2 regions of the Leclercia sp. W6 genome follow, and region 2 is predicted to be linked to the other one. Evidence: predicted binding sites of a transcription regulator. Region 2 holds the regulator's gene; the other holds the start of a gene.

Region 1 (10,156 bases), 2.1 Mb from region 2:
CGTAGCGGAATTTGGCGAAGGCCAGTGCCAGCAGGCTCCTGCTCCTGCCCAGGCGGGCACAGCGCCAGAAAACCAGGCACAGGCGCAATCCAGCGGCAGTTTCTGGATGCCGCTCATGGCCGGTTACATGATGGGCCGTCTGATGGGCGGCGGCGCGGGCTATCAACAGCAACCGCTGTTCAGCTCGAAGAACCCGGCCAGCCCGGCTTACGGTCAGTATACCGATGCCAGCGGCAAAGGTTATGGTGCCGCACAGCCTGGCCGCACCATGAACGTACCTAAGACCGCCATGGCGCCAAAACCGGCGACCACCAGCACCGTTACCCGCGGCGGCTTTGGTGAGTCTGTTGCCAAACAGAACACCATGCAGCGCAGCGCGACCGGCACCTCAACGCGCTCAATGGGCGGCTGATAATGGAACGAGTCAGTATTGTTGAGCGCCCGGACTGGCGCGAAAAAGCCACCGAATATGGTTTCAACTTCCACACCATGTACGGCGAGCCGTACTGGTGTGAAGATGCCTACTACAAGCTGACCCTCGCCCAGGTTGAAAAACTGGAAGAGGTGACGGCGGAGCTGCATCAGATGTGCCTGAAGGTGGTGGAAAAGGTGATCGCCAGCGATGAGCTGCTGACCAAATTCCGCATTCCGAAGCACACCTGGGGCTTTGTGCGTCAGTCATGGCAGACCCATCAGCCGTCGCTCTACTCCCGCCTCGATCTGGCGTGGGATGGCACCGGCGAGCCGAAGCTGCTTGAGAACAACGCCGATACACCAACCTCCCTGTATGAAGCGGCCTTCTTCCAGTGGATCTGGCTGGAAGATCAGCAGAACGCAGGCCGTCTGCCGGAAGGCAGTGACCAGTTCAACAGCCTGCAGGAAAAGCTGATCGCGCGTTTCACTGAGCTGCGTGAACAGCACGGCTTTAACCTGCTGCACTTTGCCTGCTGTCGCGACACGGTCGAAGATCGCGGCACAGTACAGTATCTGCAGGACTGCGCTGCCGAAGCCGAAGTCGCCACTGAATTCCTCTATATAGAAGATATCGGGCTGGGTGAAAAAGGCCAGTTCACCGATCTGCAGGACCAGGTAATCAGTAACCTGTTCAAGCTCTATCCGTGGGAATACATGCTGCGCGAAGTCTTCTCCACCAAGCTGGAAGATGCGGGCGTGCGCTGGCTGGAGCCGGCCTGGAAGAGCATTATCTCCAACAAAGCCCTGTTGCCGCTGCTGTGGGAGATGTTCCCGGGCCATCCAAATCTGCTGCCCGCTTACTTCGCGGAAGATGACCATCCGCAGATGGATAAGTATGTCAAAAAGCCGATTTTCTCCCGCGAAGGCGCCAACGTATCGATTATCGAAAACGGTAACACCGTGGAAGCGGTAGAAGGTCCGTATGGCGAAGAAGGGATGATCGTCCAGCAGTTCTGCCAGTTACCGAAGTATGGCGACAGCTACATGCTGATCGGCAGCTGGCTGATCAACGATCAGCCAGCCGGGATTGGTATTCGTGAAGATCGGGCGTTGATCACCCAGGATCTGTCACGGTTCTATCCGCATATCTTCGTGGAGTAGCCTGTGGTGCCGGGTGGCGGCTTCGCCTTACCCGGCCTACATAACTCCGTAGGCCCGGTAAGCGCAGCGCCACCGGGCACTTTACCCCACCTGCACTGACAACATACTCAAACTGCCCATCACAATGCCATCCACCGGTGTGGAAACGGACTCCTGACCATCCCACGCGCCCAGAACATAGAGCAGCGGCAGGAAATGTTCCGCCGTCGGGTTCGAGAGCGAGCCGCCTTCGTGCGCCAGATAGTTCACCAGCGGATGTTCTTCAGCCGGCCCCTGCCAGGTCAGGTTTGCTTTCACGTAATCGTTAAACGACGTTGCCCACGGATAGGGCGTGTTTTCTCCATGCCAGCGTGCGGTGCGCAGGTTGTGCACCACGTTACCGCTGGCTATCAGCATGATGCCCTCGTCACGGAGCGCGGCGAGCTTACGGCCCATCTCAAGGTGCCACGCCGCCGGTTTGGTGCTGTCGATACTCAGCTGCACCATCGGGATGTCGGCATCCGGGTACATCTTGATCAGCACGCCCCAGGAGCCGTGGTCAAAGCCCCACGCCTCTTTATCAAGGGTGACCGGGAGAGGCGCCAGCAGCTCTACCAGCCGCTGCGCCAGCGCCGGTGATCCCGGTGCCGGATAGTGTGTGTCATACAGCGCCTGCGGGAAGCCACCAAAATCATGGATCGTTTTCGGCGTTTCCATCGCGGTAACGCCGGTGCCACGGGTAAACCAGTGTGCAGAAATCACCACGATCGCTTTCGGACGCGGCAACGTCTCTCCCAGATGACGCCAGGCGCGGGTATAGACGTTATCCTCCAGCGCGTTCATGGGGCTGCCGTGGCCCAAAAACAGTGCTGGCATACGAGAAGATGTCATGATGATATCCTTACACAAGCTGTCGATTTGATAGCTTTACCTTACCCGTTAACAGGATAAGATGAACTCTGATAACCATGATGAAGATCATCAGGAAATTTGAATGTAAGGGATCTGTAAAGGCGATTATACCCGCTCGCTTTACGCGCGTTTAGCCTTTAATATGAATGATAATCATTATCATAAGGAGAGGTGAATGTCAGTTCCTCTGATTCTGACGATTCTCGCAGGCGCCGCCACCTTTATCGGCGCCCTGCTCGGCGTGCTGGGCCAGAAGCCCTCGAACCGCGTGCTGGCATTTTCGCTCGGCTTTGCCGCCGGGATCATGTTGCTCATCTCTCTGATGGAGATGCTGCCCGCGGCACTCGGCACGGAAGGGATGTCGCCGGTGCTCGGCTACGGGATGTTTGTCTTTGGCCTGCTGGGCTACTTTGCACTGGACAGAATGCTGCCCCACGCGCACCCGCAGGATCTGATGCAGAAAGGGAGTCAGCCCCTGCCCCGCAATCTGCGACGTACCGCGCTGCTGCTGACCCTGGGCATCAGCCTGCATAACTTCCCGGAAGGCGTTGCGACCTATGTGACCGCCAGTAACAACCTGGAGTTAGGATTCGGTATTGCGCTGGCGGTGGCGTTGCACAATATCCCGGAGGGGCTGGCGGTCGCAGGCCCGGTCTATGCGGCAACGGGTTCTAAGCGTAAGGCGGTCTTCTGGGCAGGGATTTCCGGCATGGCAGAGATCCTCGGCGGGGTGCTGGCGTGGTTGATCCTCGGCAGCCTGATTTCACCCGTGGTGATGGCGGCGATTATGGCGGCGGTGGCAGGGATTATGGTGGCGCTGTCGGTGGACGAGCTGATGCCGCTCGCCAAAGAGATCGACCCGAATAACAATCCCAGCTACGGCGTGCTGTGCGGGATGTCGGTGATGGGACTCAGTCTGGTGCTGCTCCAGACGGCAGGAATAGGTTAAAAAAAACGCCGGGTTAACCCGGCGTTTTTTATGCTGCGTTATCAGCTGGCTTTGCGCTCTTGCGCCTGGCGATACGCCACCAGATCTTCAATGGTGACCACAGCCATGTTGTGTTTCACCGCGAAGTCGATGCACTCCGGCGCGCGGGCCATAGAGCCATCATCATTGGTCAGTTCACAGAGCACACCGGCGGGTTTGAAACCGGCCAGCGTGACCAGATCGATAGTGGCTTCGGTGTGGCCGCCGCGAGTCAACACGCCGCCCGGCTGCGCGCGCAGCGGGAAGACATGGCCCGGACGGTTCAGGTCAGAAGGTTTTGCACCGTCGGCAATGGCGGCACGCACGGTGGTGACGCGGTCAGCGGCAGAGACACCGGTGGTCACGCCGCTGGCGGCTTCGATGGTGACGGTAAAACCGGTGCCGAAGGCGCTGGTGTTGTTCTCTACCATCATAGGCAGTTCCAGCTGTTTACGGCGATCTTCGGTGATACACAGGCAAACAATACCGCTGCCGTGACGGATGGTCAGCGCCATCTGCTCAACGGTCATGGTTTCGGCGGCGAAAATCATATCGCCTTCGTTTTCACGGTCTTCATCGTCAAGCACCATCACGCCGCGGCCTTCGCGAAGCGCAGCAAGCGCCTGCTCAACACGGTCAGTAGAGGTACCGAAAGAGGAAAGGAGCGTCTGATTCATGGTAAAAAAACCTCATTAAAATTATGGTTACCAGAATCAGGGCAGTCTTAGGAGCGCCGGAGTACGGCAAAAAAATAACGTGAGCGGGCCTCGCCCGACTGGTTCGTTACTCTCTCCCATCCGGACTTTAACCGTCGGCCCCGGAATTACACCGGATCTGCTGACCTTTGAGTGTGCACCCAAAGCGCTCGCGGGCTTTCAACATGGTGTTGATTTACCGCCGGTGGGGAATTTCGCCCCGCCCTGAGAATAAGCGGGATAACTATAACGCTAATGATTATGTTCGGCAACGCATAAGCTTCACACAATTCTGGTTTAAGGATCCCCGTAACGCGCTACAATGATTCTAAACATCTTTACTTCAAGGGAACTATGATGATCGACCCAAAAAAAATTGAACAACTTGCCCGCCAGGTCCATGAATCCATGCCAAAAGGCGTACGTGAGTTTGGTGATGATGTTGAGAAGAAGATCCGCCAGGTGCTGCAGGCGCAGCTGATGCGTCTGGATCTGGTCAGCCGTGAAGAATTTGACGTGCAGACGCAGGTTCTGCTGCGCACCCGTGAGAAGATTGCCCTGCTGGAGCAGCGTCTCACCGAGCTGGAAAACCGCAACGTTGTCGACGAAGTGAAACCGGCGCCAGCGATCCCACCGGTAGATAACGTGGAATAATTCACCGCAAAAAAACGGGCCTTTCGGCCCGTTTTTTATTTCTCGCTATCTTTCTGAATCTTTTTAATGATGTTGGTGGTTGAACACCCGTCCTCAAAATTGAGCACCATCACTTCACCGCCGTTGGCCCACACCTCTTCGCTACCTGCGATCTGTTCAGGCTTGTAGTCACCGCCTTTCACCAGCAGGTCCGGCAGGATCCCGGCAATCAGACGCTGCGGGGTATCCTCTTCGAAGGAGACCACCCAGTCCACCGCTTCCAGCGCGCCAAGCACAATCATGCGCTGCTCAAGCGGGTTCACCGGACGGGTTTCGCCTTTCAGCCGTTTAGTGGAGGCATCGCTGTTCACCGCCACAATCAGGCGGTCGCCCAGCTTGCGCGCGTTGGCAAGATAAGAGACGTGGCCCGCGTGCAGAATGTCGAACACGCCGTTGGTCATCACCACTTTCTCACCACGCTTACGCGCGGCGGCAACGGCCACTTTCAGCTCTTCTTCACTCATCACGCCAAAACCGGTTTCGGCGCGCCCACGCACCGCGTTTTCCAGCTCGATGGGAGAGACGGTTGAGGTCCCCAGCTTGCCGACCACCACGCCTGCGGCAGCGTTGGCAAAGTAGCAGGCCTCTTCGAGGGTATTCCCGGCAGCCAGCGTCGCCGCCAACACGCCAATCACCGTATCGCCCGCACCGGTGACGTCATACACTTCCTGCGCCTGGGTTGGCATATGCAGCGGCGCTTTGCCCGGTTGCAGCAGGGTCATCCCCTGCTCGGAACGGGTCACCAGCAGCGCGGAGAGGTCGAAGTCGGCGATGATCTTCATGCCGCGCTCAACGATCTCATCTTCGGTTTTGCATTTGCCCGCCACTGCTTCAAATTCGGAGAGGTTAGGCGTCAGCAGCGTCGCACCGCGATAGCGTTCAAAGTCGGTGCCTTTCGGGTCGATCAGCACCGGCACACCGGAAGCGCGCGCCAGCTTAATCATCTGCTGGACGCTCGCCAGCGCCCCTTTGGCGTAGTCGGAGAGCACCAGCGCCCCGATGTTGCCCAGCGCCTGGTTGATGCGCTCGTGCAGCGGCTCCGGATCCACGCCTTCAAAGCCCTCTTCAAAGTCGAGGCGGATCAGCTGCTGGTTGCGCGACAGCACGCGCAGTTTAGTAATGGTCGGGTGCGTTGGAACAGAAACGAAATCACATTTAACGTTCACATCCGCCAGCGTCTTGCTCAGCGCCCGCGCCGCATCATCGATGCCGGTCAGACCAACCAGACGCGAATGCGCGCCGAGAGAAGCAATGTTCATCGCCACGTTTGCTGCGCCGCCAGGACGCTCTTCAATGGTATCCACCTTCACCACCGGGACCGGGGCTTCCGGGGAAATGCGGCTGGTTGGCCCATACCAGTAGCGATCCAGCATCACATCGCCAACTACCATAACTCCAGCACGTTCAAACTCTGGCAGTGTTACTTTCATTCCTGACTCCAGAAAGATTCACAATTTGCGCGCGATAATATCACACTTGTTTTGTTACGCACGGTTCCACCAGCCACTTCTGCCAGCAGGCGCGCACCAGCTCCCGCTCGGTGTTAAAGCAGTCGAGCGGCAGATGGCCGGGCTGCTCCTGCAACGCCAGATGGTGCAGTTCATCGCGCAGCGTGGTGTAAGCGCGGGTGAGCGCCAGCGCCTCCTGCTCATCCATAATGTCGTTCTGCGCCAGCAGCTCCAGAATGCGCACGTTATCTGACCAGCGGGTCAGCTTCGGTTTGGCGTGGGCGTCACGCAGCACCAGATACTGGGTGATAAATTCGATATCGGTAATACCGCCCTCGTCAGCTTTAATATCAAAGCGATCCCGGTGCTTATTCCCCAGGTGAGCGCGCATTTTTTCACGCATCTCGCGCACCTCGGTCTGCAGCGTCGGGCCCTCGCGCATGGCGGTCAGCACGTCGCGGCGAATGGTATCAAACTGCGCCTTAAGCTGCGGATCGCCATAGACCACCCGGGCGCGCACCAGAGCCTGATGCTCCCAGGTCCAGGCTTCGTTCTTCTGATACTCGGCGAACGACTCGGTGGAAGAGACCAGCATGCCCGCCGCCCCGGACGGACGCAGGCGGGCATCCACTTCATACAGAATGCCCGACGATGTGCGGGTGCTGAACAGGTGCATGATTCGCTGGGCCAGGCGCAGGTAGAACTGACGCCCGTCGATCTCACGCTCGCCGTCGGTCATCACATCCACCGGGCAGTCGTGAAGGAAAATGAGATCCAGATCGGAGCTGTAGCCCAGCTCCCAGCCGCCCAGCTTGCCGTAACCCACCACCGCAAAGCCGCGTCCTTCGCGATCGGCCAGGTGCTTCGGCTGGCCGTAACGCGCCACCATCTGCACCCACGCCTGATGGACAACGGCATCAATAATCGCCTCCGCCAGCCAGGTTAAGTGATCGCTCACTTTCATCACTGGCAGCGTTCCGGCGATGTCGGCGGCGGCCACACGCAGCAGCTGCGCCTGCTTAAACTGACGCAGCGCCTCCAGCTGCTGCTCCTCATCCTCCTCCGGCACGCGCAGCAGATACTGGCGCAGCTCGTCCCGGTAGGCGTCGGTCGCCGTCGGCTGGTAAAGGGTGTTGGGATCGAGCAGCTCATCCAGCAGCAGCGGATAGCGCGCCAGCTTGCTGGCGATCATTGGCGAGGCGGCGCAGAGGGAAATCAGGTGCTTGAGCGCGCCCGGGAACTCGCTTAACAGCTCCAGATAGGTGGTGCGGGTGATGATCCCGCTGAGTAATGGTGTCAGACGCGACAGCGGCACCGGCGCATCGGCGCGGGAACAGACATCGCTCAGCAGGTGCGGCATCAGGTGATCGAGCACCTGACGTCCGCGCGGGCCAATGGCGCGCTTGTTCAGTTCCAGGCGGAAATCGGCAATCAGCGCCACCACCCGGTGACGGTCATCATTGCTGAGGTGGGCCAGCACCGGGGTAGTGTCGTCCTCCTGCAGCGCATCCTGCCACAGCTCGCGCCAGTGCTCTGACAGCTCATCATCCTGTGATTCGCTCTCATCGTCGCCAATCAGGTCGTTAAAAATCCGGCGCACCGCGGCCATGTGCGCATCCAGCGCCTCGGTCAGCGCCTGCCAGTCGTCCAGGCGCATTCCCCAGGCGAGACGGGCGCGATTAAGCTCATCCCCCGGCAGGGTCTGGGTTTGTTCGTCGTTAATGCTCTGCAGCAGGTTTTCCAGCCGACGCAAAAAGAGGTAGGCCTCACGCAGGATTTGCGCATCCCCTTCCGGCAGCAGATTCAGCTGTGCAATTGCCGCAAGCGTTGGCAGCAGGGAGCGGGATTGCAGCGACGGCTCGCGTCCGCCGCGGATCAGTTGGAACACCTGGACGATAAACTCGATCTCGCGGATGCCGCCCGCCCCCAGCTTGATGTTGTCTTTCAGGCCGCGACGCCGCACTTCCCGGGCAATCATCCCTTTCATGTTGCGCAGCGACTGGATGACGCTGAAATCGATATAGCGACGGAAGACGAACGGGCGCAGCATGGCACGCAGCTCGCTGGCATAGGCGCCGTCGTTATCACCCATGATCCGCGCCTTTACCATTGCGTAGCGTTCCCAGTCGCGTCCTTGCTCCTGATAATAATCTTCCAGCGCGGCAAAGCTCAGCACCAGCGGGCCGCTGTCGCCGAAGGGACGCAGGCGCATATCCACGCGGTAGACAAAGCCATCCTGGGTGGGTTGATCCAGGGCCTTAATCAGCCGCTGCCCCAGGCGGGTAAAGAACTGGGCGTTGTCCAGCTCACGGCGTCCGCCGCGGGTGGCACCCTTCTCCGGCCAGGCGAAGATCAGATCGATATCCGAGGAAAAGTTGAGCTCGCCGCCGCCGAGTTTGCCCATCCCTAAAATCAGCAGCGGCTGCGGGGTGCCATCCTCACTGCATGGCGTACCCCATTCACGACAGCAGGCGTCGTACAGCCAGTCGCGGGCGGCGACGATCAGCGTCTCCGCAAGGTGACTCAACTGCTGCAACGTGCTCTCTTCACTCACCAGCATCAGCGCCTGCGCCCAGGCGATGCGCACCATTACCCGGCGGCGGAAATGGCGCAGCTCGCGCATCAGCGCGGCTTCATCGCCGACATCTGCCAGCGCGTCGCGTAACCACTGCGCATAGTGCTGCCACTCATCCGCCTGCGGCGGCGCGGCCTCAAGTCCGGTCAGCCAGTCAGGATGTGCCGTAACGCTCTCCTGCACAAAGTCGCTGAACGCCAGCACCTGCCGGGCCTGCTCGCTTAATGACGAGGCGGATAATGCTTCCGGCAGACGCTCACATACCGTCTGCCACTGCTGCTGTAAGGGTGAAGAAAGCGGCATCATTGGGGTTCCTTGCCTGCGTTAACGTTTTCCGCTGTGCAGCCAGAATGGCTCCTGCGAAATGGCTTCGTTGCGGAAATGCTCAATTTCAATGTGCTGGCGGGTCTTAATGGCATGCAGCAGACCTTGCCAGTTTTCCAGCCAGGCGCGGGCCACCGGGCCGTCATAGGCCCCTGCCAGCAGCAGCATGCTGTCGATGTTACGCGCCAGACGAATCAGCTGATCGCCATACTGATCCCCCAGCGGATGGGCGAACGTGGTTTTCAGTTCAGCGGCATGACGGGAGAGGTGAATATCGGCGAAGCGCTTAAAGTTATCCGCTATTTTGCTCTGCGCCTTCGCGTCGAGGAAGGTGCGCCAGCCGCGTGTCACCAGAAACTCGGTCAGCGCCAGTTTCGCGGTGGCAGTTTGCGGGCTGTAGACCGCCGTCTCGGCAGAGACATCCGACGCCATCAGAGTTTCGGTCTGGGTCAGCAGATCACGTAAGTGAGCACTCGCTTTACGTGGCACAATGCCGCCGAACAGCGTCAGGCTGTGACGTACCAGCGCCATCGCCGCCAGTACCTCGGCTTTCGCCCCTTTCACGCCGCGGACCCACAGCTCCTCGTGATACTGCCACTGGCTCAGGGCCAGCTCCAGCGAGGCTTCAAACCCCTGCTCGATGGAGGATTTCGGCGCGACGCGCATAATCTCCAGCGGTTTCAGGGTGCGTGGCGCATTGCCCTGGGCCAGATGATAGCCGCGGGCCGCCTTGCTCAGGCTCCCCTGACGCAGACCGCTCTGGGTCACCAGCTTACGCGCCAGCTTCAGCACGTCATCGGCGTGGCCTTCCAGCAGCTCAAGTTCCAACTCGCAGATCGGCTCCTGGAACTCGCCCGCTTTTACCTCACCCCGGTCGAGGGCGATTTCAATGCGGCTTTTACCTTCATTCACCAGCCACTTTTCGCGCCAGAAATCGGTGCTGAACAGCGGGCTGGCGCTCTCTTCCAAGCCCTCGGGCAGTTGACCT
Region 2 (10,156 bases):
ACCGCCGCCTGCAGCGCCTGCGCTTTCACGCTGCCCAGCACCAGAATCATCACTTCTTCCGCATCCAGCAGGGTACCCACGCCAACGGTCAGAGCATATTTTGGCACTTGGTTAACGTCGCCATCAAAGAAACGGGAGTTTGCCACACGGGTGTCATGTGTCAGGGTTTTGATACGGGTACGGGAGGCCAGAGAAGAGGCAGGTTCGTTGAAAGCGATATGGCCGTCGTTGCCGACGCCACCCATGAACAGGTGGATTTTACCGTACGAGCGGATTTTTTCTTCGTAATGACGGCACTCTGCATCGATATCCGGTGCATTTCCATCCAGCAGATTAATATTTCCCGGTTTAATATCAATATGATCAAAGAAATTCCGGTGCATGAAGCTATGGTAGCTTTCCGGGTGATCTTTTGGCAGGCCAACGTATTCGTCCATGTTGAAGGTAACAACATGTTCAAAGCTAACCTGGCCCGCTTTATGCATCTCAACCAGTGCTTTATAGGCGGTAAGAGGTGTGCCACCGGTCGGCAGGCCGAGTACAAAAGGACGATCGGCTGTCGGTTTAAACGCATTGATACGTTGTACGATATGGCGAGCAGCCCATTTACCTACTTGTTCTGCGGTTGCCAGGGGGATCAGTCTCATTATTCACCTCTGAAGTTTTAGTAAAAGTTGGCGGATTGCTTGTCGGGGCATGCTATAAGCCTAACCTGGTTCACACCGAGAGGGGGCAATCCGTCTTGATTTTTCGTATCATAAAATAAGTTTTCCCTGTTTGCCAGTGCAGGGGAGGGGGATAAACAATATTTGGTGACAAAACTCACAAAAAGTACGCGTTTAATTTGCGATACGAATTAATTTTCCACACACTCTCAAAGCCAGTGAATCATCAACTGTATTTACAAGTTAGTGACACAATAAAAACACAGCTGAGAACATACCGTTATAGGGGTCTCATAGGGGGAACAAATTGAGCATTTTAGGTTACTTACAAAAGGTTGGCCGCGCCTTAATGGTGCCGGTCGCCACGCTGCCAGCGGCGGCAATACTGATGGGTGTCGGTTACTGGATTGACCCGGTGGGTTGGGGTGGAGACAACGCGTTAGCGGCGTTCTTCATTAAATCCGGTTCTGCCATTATCGATAACATGTCCGTACTGTTCGCCATTGGTGTGGCTTATGGTATGTCCAAAGATAAAGACGGCGCTGCGGCGTTGACCGGCTTCGTGGGCTTCCTTGTGCTGACCACGCTCTGCTCCCCGGCTGCGGTTTCTATGATCCAGAAGATCCCCGCCGACCAGGTGCCGGCTGCGTTCGGTAAGATCAGCAACCAGTTCGTGGGGATCCTGGTGGGTATCATCTCCGCTGAACTCTACAACCGCTTCAGTGGTGTTGAGCTGCCAAAAGCGCTCTCCTTCTTCAGCGGCCGTCGTCTGGTGCCGATCCTGACCTCCTTTGTGATGATCGTTGTGGCCTTCATCCTGATGTACATCTGGCCGGTGATCTTCGACGGTCTGGTGAACTTCGGTGAACAGATCCAGAAACTGGGTTCTGTCGGTGCGGGCGTCTATGCGTTCTTCAACCGTCTGCTGATCCCGGTCGGTCTGCACCACGCGCTGAACTCCGTATTCTGGTTTGACGTTGCCGGTATCAACGATATCCCTAACTTCCTCGGCGGTGCACAGTCCATCGAAGCAGGTAAAGCAGTTATCGGTATCACCGGTCGCTACCAGGCGGGCTTCTTCCCAATTATGATGTTCGGTCTGCCGGGTGCTGCGCTGGCTATCTACCACTGCGCACGTCCTGAGAACAAAGCGAAGGTACTGGGTATTATGATGGCGGGCGCATTCGCGGCCTTCTTCACCGGTATCACCGAGCCGCTGGAATTCTCCTTCATGTTTGTGGCGCCTGTGCTGTATGTGATCCACGCCGTACTGACCGGTATCTCTGTATTCATTGCAGCAAGTATGCAGTGGATCGCGGGCTTCGGCTTCAGTGCTGGTCTGGTGGATATGGTGCTCTCTTCCCGTAACCCACTGGCGGTTCACTGGTACATGCTGATCCCACAAGGTCTGGTGTTCTTCGCTATCTACTACGTGGTGTTCCGCTTCACCATCACCAAATTCAACCTGATGACCCCGGGCCGTGAGCTGGCGGTTGCCGGTAGCGAAGCAGATGGTCAGGATGTGAATGTCAGTGCTGCAACCAATGAAGACGTTTCTGGTCTGGCGCGTCAGTACATCGCGGCAGTTGGCGGCTCCGATAACCTGACCGGTATCGATGCCTGCATCACCCGTCTGCGTCTGAACGTGAAAGACTCTTCTCTGGTCAACGAAGCAATGGCGAAGCGCCTGGGCGCATCTGGCGTCATTCGTCTGAACAAAACTAGCGTGCAGATTATCGTTGGCTTCGTGGCTGAGAAAATCGCCAATTCGATGAAAACTACCGGTCCTGTTGCCGCTGCTGAAGCGACATCTGCGCCAGCTGCCGCACCTGCGGCTGTTAAGCCACAGGCTGTTGCCAACGCGACCACCATCGCAGCACTGGTTTCGCCAGTGACCGGCGACGTAGTGGCCCTGGAGCAGGTGCCTGATGAAGCCTTCGCCAGCAAAGCTGTCGGTGATGGCGTGGCGGTGAAACCAACGGATAAAACCGTGGTCTCTCCGGCTGCCGGTACCATCGTTAAAATCTTCAACACTAACCACGCGTTCTGCCTGGAAACCGAGAAAGGCGCGGAGATCGTTGTCCACATGGGTATCGATACCGTTGCGCTGGGTGGTCAGGGCTTCAAACGCCTGGTCGAAGAGGGTGCGGAAGTGGTTGCGGGTCAGCCGGTTCTGGAGATGGATCTCGACTTCCTGAACGCCAACGCGCGCTCGATGATTAGCCCGGTTGTCTGCAGCAATATCGATGACTTCAGCGGCCTGGTCATTAAGGCGCAGGGTCAGGTCGTTGCTGGCCAGACACCACTGTATGAAATTAAAGGCAAATAAGTGCTCCTGAGTAAGCGTTAGTGCCTGAGCGGCGGGGATATCCCCGCCGCTTTTTTTTGCAGCAATCGCCCTCATAATTCTCTTCAGAGACCGTTTTTTGCGTAACTAAAGGTTGTCACTACGCCCGGCTTATAAGATCATATGCCGTTATACGTCGTTTACGCTTTGAGGAATCCACGATGAGTGAGGCTGAAGCCCGCCCGAGCAACTTTATCCGTCAGATCATTGATGAAGATCTGGCCACTGGTAAGCACACCACAGTTCATACCCGTTTCCCGCCGGAGCCGAACGGCTACCTGCACATTGGTCATGCGAAATCGATCTGCCTGAACTTCGGCATCGCGCAGGACTACCAGGGCCAATGCAACCTGCGTTTCGATGACACCAACCCGGTGAAAGAAGATATCGAATACGTAGAGTCCATTAAGAACGACGTGCAATGGTTGGGCTTCAACTGGTCTGGCGACATCTGCTACTCCTCCGACTATTTTGACCAGCTGTATGCTTACGCCGTAGAGCTGATCAACAAAGGTCTGGCCTACGTTGACGAGCTTTCCGCTGACGAAATCCGCGAATACCGCGGTACGCTGACCGCGCCGGGCAAAAACAGCCCGTACCGCGATCGCAGCGTGGAAGAGAACCTGGCGCTGTTTGAAAAAATGCGTGCCGGTGGCTTCGAAGAGGGTAAAGCCTGTCTGCGCGCTAAAATCGATATGGCCTCGCCGTTTATCGTGATGCGTGACCCGGTGCTGTACCGCATTAAGTTTGCCGATCACCATCAGACCGGCAGCAAATGGTGCATCTACCCGATGTACGACTTCACCCACTGCATCAGCGATGCGCTGGAAGGCATTACTCACTCCTTATGTACGCTGGAGTTCCAGGACAACCGTCGCCTGTATGACTGGGTGCTGGATAACATCTCCATTCCGGTACATCCGCGTCAGTACGAGTTCTCTCGTCTGAATCTGGAATACACCGTGATGTCCAAGCGTAAGCTGAACCTGCTGGTGACCGACAAGCATGTTGAAGGCTGGGATGACCCGCGTATGCCAACCATCTCCGGTCTGCGTCGTCGTGGTTATACCGCAGCATCTATCCGCGAGTTTTGCAAACGCATCGGCGTGACCAAGCAGGACAACACCATCGAGATGGCGTCGCTGGAATCCTGCATTCGCGAAGATCTGAACGACAATGCGCCGCGCGCCATGGCGGTTATCGATCCGGTTAAGCTGGTTATCGAAAACTACCCGCAGGGCGAAAGCGAGCTGGTGACCATGCCTAACCATCCGAGCAAGCCGGAGATGGGCAGCCGTGAGGTGCCGTTTAGCGCAGAGATCTGGATCGATCGTGCCGACTTCCGCGAAGAAGCGAACAAGCAGTACAAACGTCTGGTGCTGGGCAAAGAAGTGCGCCTGCGTAATGCCTACGTGATCAAAGCTGAGCGTGTTGAAAAAGACGCTGAAGGCAACATCACCACCATCTTCTGCACCTACGATGCCGAGACCCTGAGCAAGGATCCTGCCGATGGTCGCAAGGTGAAGGGCGTTATCCACTGGGTCAGCGCGGCTCATGCACTGCCGGTTGAAATCCGTCTGTACGATCGCCTCTTCAGCGTGCCAAACCCGGGTGCTGCTGAGGACTTCCTGGAGGTGATTAACCCGGAGTCGCTGGTGATCAAGCAGGGCTTTGCAGAGCCATCCCTGAAAGAGGCTGTTGCTGGTCATGCGTACCAGTTTGAGCGCGAAGGTTACTTCTGCCTCGACAGCCGCTACGCCACTGCAGACAAACTGGTGTTTAACCGTACCGTCGGTCTGCGTGATACCTGGACGAAAGTCGGTGAGTAACTGATTATTTTTCGATAAACGCCGCGCATAGCGGCGTTTTTTTTGCCCCGCAAGCAAGCCATTAACCGACTATATGTTCGCGTTGCGAATTAATCCCATTTCTTAAAATGATTCGCTTTCTCTTCCCTTTCACAAATTCACGATAATAGCTATCGAACTGGCCGTTAAATAGCTGTCTGTTAAAAATAACCCGCTAATTACGTGCATTATTTTAATTAAAAATTCTTTTCAGTTTTGATTGTTACAAATAGCAATCAAATATGTGCGCTTTGTCATAATCCTGACTTTTGATCGCTGAAAAGCATTGATAATTCGCGTCGCGAAAAATAGTCTACAGACAGGAGATGTAAGCGGGTATTTCTGGTTACCTCCATTTTTTACTTTTTTGTTTTTCGCCGTTTAAGGCGCTTTAAATACGTCAAAGAGGATTAATTATGCGTACGTTCAGTGGCAAACGTAGTGCGCTTGCGCTGGCTATTGCCGGTGTAACAGCAATGTCAGGCTGGATGGTTTCTCCGAAAGCCCAGGCCGAAGGTTTTATTGATGATTCCACGCTCACGGGCGGTATTTATTACTGGCAGCGTGAACGTGACCGCAAAAATGTCGAAGCAGACAAATACGAAACTAACCTGGCTCACTCCACCTGGAACGCCAACCTTGATTTCCAGTCGGGCTATGTGGCCGACATGTTCGGTCTTGATCTCGCTGCGTTCACAGCCATCGAAATGGCGGAAAATGGCGACAGCGGCCACCCGAACGAAATTGCGTTCTCCTCCAGCAACAAAGCCTATAAAGAGGACTGGTCCGGCGATAAGAGCGGGATCAGCCTGTATAAAGCGGCTGCTAAATTTAAATACGGCCCGGTCTGGGCCCGCGGCGGCTGGCTGCAGCCAACCGGTCAAACCCTGCTAGCGCCGCACTGGAGCTTTATGCCGGGTACCTATCAGGGTGCCGAAGCCGGGGCCAACTTTGACTACGGAGACAGCGGTGCGCTGAGTTTCTCGTACATGTGGACCAACGAGTACAAAGCGCCGTGGCACCTCGAGATGGACAAGTTCTATCAGAATGACAGAAAAACCCGCGTCGATTATCTCCACTCCTTTGGCGCGAAGTACGATTTCAAAAATAACCTAATTCTGGAAGCCGCCTTTGGTCAGGCCGAAGGTTACATCGATCAGTATTTTGCCAAAGCCAGCTACAAGTTAGATATCGTGGGCGGCCCGCTCTCGACCAGCTACCAGTTCTACGGCACGCGTGATAAAGCCGACAGCGGCACCGTGAATGATATCTACGACGGCACGGCATGGCTGCAGGCGCTGACCCTGGGTTATAAGGTCGGGCAGGTCGATTTACGTCTGGAAGGGACTTACGTTAAGGCGGAAGGGCAGCAGGGTTACTTCCTGCAGCGTATGACCCCAACCTACGCTTCGTCCAACGGCCGTCTGGACGTGTGGTGGGATAACCGCTCCGACTTCAACGCCAACGGCGAAAAAGCGGTCTTCTTCGGCGCGATGTATGACCTGAGCAACTGGAACCTCGCAGGCTGGAGTGTGGGCGCGTCTTATGTTTACGCCTGGGATGCAAAACCGGCAGACTGGCTGATCAACAGCGCGGGCCAGCGTGAAGATATTGCCTCTAACAAGATTAAAGAGTCGGCCTACAGTCTGGATGCGATCTACACCCTTCAGGATGGTCGCGCGAAAGGAACTATGTTCAAACTGCACTTCACGCAGTATGACAACAATTCCGATATCCCAAGCTACGGCGGCGGTTACGGCAACATCTTCCAGGATGAGCGAGACGTGAAGTTTATGGTTATCGCCCCGTTCACCATCTTCTGATGACACATCCGGCGGGGGATAACCCCGCCGACCGGAGACTGCTATGCTGAAAAAAATCGTACTGGTCGCGCTGGTGGCATCAGGACTGACCGCCTGCGCGCAACCTCAGACCCAGAAAGAAGATACCCGTCTGAAAGAGGCCTACAGCGCCTGTATCAATACCGCTGAAGGGTCGCCAGAGAAGATCGAAGCCTGCCAGAGCGTGCTGGACGTGCTGCGCCAGGAGAAGGCGCACGAGCAATTTGCGACGCAAGAGACCGTTCGGGTTGCGGATTACCAGGCCTGTATCCAGGCGCGTAAAACGGGTAACAATCAGGACGTGACCAAAGACTGCGATAAAATCTGGCAGGAGATCCGCAATAACAACAGCAAGTAATCGGCTGTTTGCCACGCCCGATGGCGCTACGCTGACACGGGCCTACAAATGCGTAGGTCTGTGTCAGTGAGGCGCCACCGGGCTTTTTACATAATGACAGGCAAAAAAAAGCCAACCGTCAGGTTGGCTCAGAGTATGCGGATGAATTATTTCGCGTCGTGCGCGTGGTCATCTTCGCGGCAGTCGCCTTCGGCACAGTGGCCATACAGGTAGAGACTGTGGTTGGTCAGACGAATGCCGTGACGGGCGGCAATTTCACGCTGACGTGATTCGATAGAGTCGTCGCTGAATTCGATCACTTTGCCGCAATCCAGGCAAATCAGGTGATCGTGGTGATGCTGCTGCGTCAGTTCAAATACGGATTTCCCGCCTTCAAAATTGTGACGCGTCACGATGCCTGCATCGTCGAACTGGTTCAGTACACGGTAAACGGTAGCCAGACCAATCTCTTCGCCCATGTCGATCAGACGCTTGTATAAGTCTTCCGCACTGACATGATGGTTATCCGGACCCTGAAGCACTTCCAGGATTTTTAACCGTGGAAGCGTGACTTTCAGTCCGGCCTTCTTTAATGCGGTGTTGTTGTCAGTCATGCGGAATCTGTCCTGTTGCTAAACGATTCACTTCTAAAGAAGAAGTGACAGAAAATGCACCTGGGAAATGCGTCTCATTATAGAACTGCCATGACCTAATGAAAACTGCAAGTCTCAAGTAAAGTATGCTTATAAAAACGTGGTACCGCCAACAAACTTGTTACAGGGTGACCCGTTTGAACCTGGATCATTGTACAGGTATGGCAGGAAAAGTTAAAAATTTGTAGCAATTATTTTGATTGATATTACCTATCAATGCGGCGCAACTTCAACGTTGCGCCGCAGCATTTCAGGCGTTGAGGATATCGTCGAGATGCAGCTCTTCGCGAACCTGCTTAACCCATTTCTCTACGCGCTCAGCGGTCAGTTCAGGCTGACGATCTTCGTCGATGGCGAGGCCCACGAAGTGATTATCATCGGCCAGACCTTTTGAGGCTTCGAAGTGGTATCCAGCAGTTGGCCAGTGACCAACGATCACGGCGCCGCGCGGCTCAATGATGTCGCGAATGGTGCCGAGAGCATCGCAGAAGTACTCGGCATAGTCTTCCTGATCGCCACAGCCGAACAGGGCAACCAGTTTGCCGTTGAAATCGATCTCTTCCAGAGACGGGAAGAAGTCGTCCCAGTCGCACTGCGCTTCACCGTAGTACCAGGTAGGGATGCCCAGCAGCAGAATATCGTAACCTTCGATATCTTCTTTGCTGCTTTTCGCAATGTCATGCACATCGGCAACGTCTTTACCTAGCTGTTTTTGAATGTTTTTTGCGATATTTTCGGTATTACCCGTGTCGCTGCCAAAAAAAATGCCGATGATTGCCATGAGTAAAATAACCTCTTGAAACTTAATGGTATGGTGGCGCAATTTAGCCACGGATAAGGGCAATCATAGCAGAACAGAGAAGCCTGCGGAAACTGCAATCACCCAGGACTGCACTCTGTGCTACATGAAAGCAATAAGAAGGGGAGTTTTCTGACTTACGCTTTGCCGTGCCATTTCTCGAGCTGCGAAATCAGCATCTCTTCAATCAGCTCACTGCGGCTGATATCACGAGCATTCGCCAGCTCGTTCAGCGCATCGACGGCTTCAGCGTTCAGTTTCAGCTCGACGCGTTTAAGCCCGCGGCTTTTATCGCGTTTAAGCTGATTGCGCTTATTGATGCGCAGCTGTTCATCACGCGAAAGCGGATTGGTTTTCGGTCGTCCCGGGCGACGCTCATTCGCGAACAGATCTAATGTCGTGCGGTCCGTGTGTTCTTTGGCCATGATTTTGAGAATTCGGGGGAAACAAGACACCCTGCTAATGCCCGGGCGATAAGCGCGCCATCATACATCACCGAAAACGGCACGCCAACGACTGGAGGCCCGCAGGCGACCAGTCGCTCTCTTTTTAATCAATTTGCCGTGTCAGCGAGGTAACGACGGATAGCGCGCAGCACCGCGTCCGGTTTTTCGGCATGTACCCAGTGTCCGGCCCCGGCAATGACATGCGCACGCGCCTGGGGGAATTGCGCCAGCAGCGCATCACGGTACGCTTCGGTCACGTACGGGGAGTTGCCGCCGGTAATAAACAGCGTCGGATGCGGCCACGCCGGTACCGGCTGCCAGCCGACGATCTGGTCATACTGATCCCAGAGCACCGGCACGTTAAAGCGCCACTCGCCGTCGACGAAGGATTTCAGCAGAAACTGCACCACGCCTTCTTCATCAAGATGTTCGCGCATGACCGCTGCGGCCTGCTGGCGGGTACTGACGCCAGCGTCCGTGACGGCGTTGATAGCGGCGAAGATCTCATCATGGCGGCGCACGTCGTAATCCACTGGCGCCACGTCGATCACCACCAGGCCCGCAATGCGCTCCGGCGCAAGCGCCGTCAGCGCCATCACCGCTTTGCCACCCATGGAGTGACCAATCAGGATCGCTTTTTCAATATTATGCTCATTCAGCGTATCCAGCAGATCCTGGGCCATATCGGCGTAGGTCATCTGCGGCGAGCGCGGCGACAGGCCGTGGTTACGCATATCCACCTGCAGCAGCGCGTGATCCTGCACCAGATCCCGTGCCAGTACGCCAAGATTATCCAGACTACCAAACAGACCATGCACCAGGACGATGGGAGAATTATTGTGCGGCGATTGTGCAGATTGCGCTCGGGTATTCAATTTCATGGCAAAGTTCTTTTTTTACGTATGTCAGGTTAGGGTATCATGTTGACCATTCTGCCGCCCGGCTGCAAGGAAACAGTTAATTCTGACTTTTGCCGCCATTCTGGCTTGACGCTATCCGCTGTTGGGTTTTGAACTTATACTCCCAACGACTTGTATTCAGATAAGATATCGCACTGGATTAAGATGAAAACAATCGAAGTTGATGACGAACTCTATCAGTATATCGCCAGCCAGACGCGGCATATCGGTGAGAGCGCGTCCGACATTTTACGGCGCATGCTCAAAATGGCCGCCGCCTCGCAGTCTGCCGCTCCGGCCCTCAAAGAGACGCGCCAGCCCG

What was found. Region 2 encodes Fur, which represses iron uptake genes when iron is present. Its sites were predicted from a motif close to ATAATAATGAGAACNACTATCAA; they were not measured.
Region 1: a site for Fur is predicted at 2,613-2,635, ahead of zupT (zinc transporter ZupT). Genes of this name have one in related genera too.

What each region holds. Positions count from the first base shown of each region.
Region 1 covers NZ_CP031104.1:4,461,820-4,471,975, reverse strand. The annotation lists gene DVA43_RS22020 (DUF1190 family protein) at 1-412, shown strand, start outside; gene DVA43_RS22015 (glutathionylspermidine synthase family protein) at 415-1,575, shown strand; gene ygiD (4,5-DOPA dioxygenase extradiol) at 1,657-2,445, opposite strand; gene zupT (zinc transporter ZupT) at 2,642-3,415, shown strand; gene ribB (3,4-dihydroxy-2-butanone-4-phosphate synthase) at 3,457-4,110, opposite strand; FMN riboswitch at 4,215-4,365, opposite strand; gene DVA43_RS21995 (accessory factor UbiK family protein) at 4,486-4,782, shown strand; gene hldE (bifunctional D-glycero-beta-D-manno-heptose-7-phosphate kinase/D-glycero-beta-D-manno-heptose 1-phosphate adenylyltransferase HldE) at 4,818-6,251, opposite strand; gene glnE (bifunctional [glutamate--ammonia ligase]-adenylyl-L-tyrosine phosphorylase/[glutamate--ammonia-ligase] adenylyltransferase) at 6,292-9,150, opposite strand; gene DVA43_RS21980 (inorganic triphosphatase) at 9,169-10,156, opposite strand, start outside.
Region 2 covers NZ_CP031104.1:2,326,981-2,337,136, reverse strand. The annotation lists gene nagB (glucosamine-6-phosphate deaminase) at 1-647, opposite strand, end outside; gene nagE (N-acetylglucosamine-specific PTS transporter subunit IIBC) at 973-2,994, shown strand; gene glnS (glutamine--tRNA ligase) at 3,174-4,841, shown strand; gene chiP (chitoporin) at 5,276-6,682, shown strand; gene chiQ (ChiQ/YbfN family lipoprotein) at 6,726-7,058, shown strand; gene fur (ferric iron uptake transcriptional regulator) at 7,205-7,651, opposite strand; gene fldA (flavodoxin FldA) at 7,941-8,471, opposite strand; gene ybfE (LexA regulated protein) at 8,627-8,914, opposite strand; gene ybfF (esterase) at 9,043-9,816, opposite strand; gene seqA (replication initiation negative regulator SeqA) at 10,000-10,156, shown strand, end outside.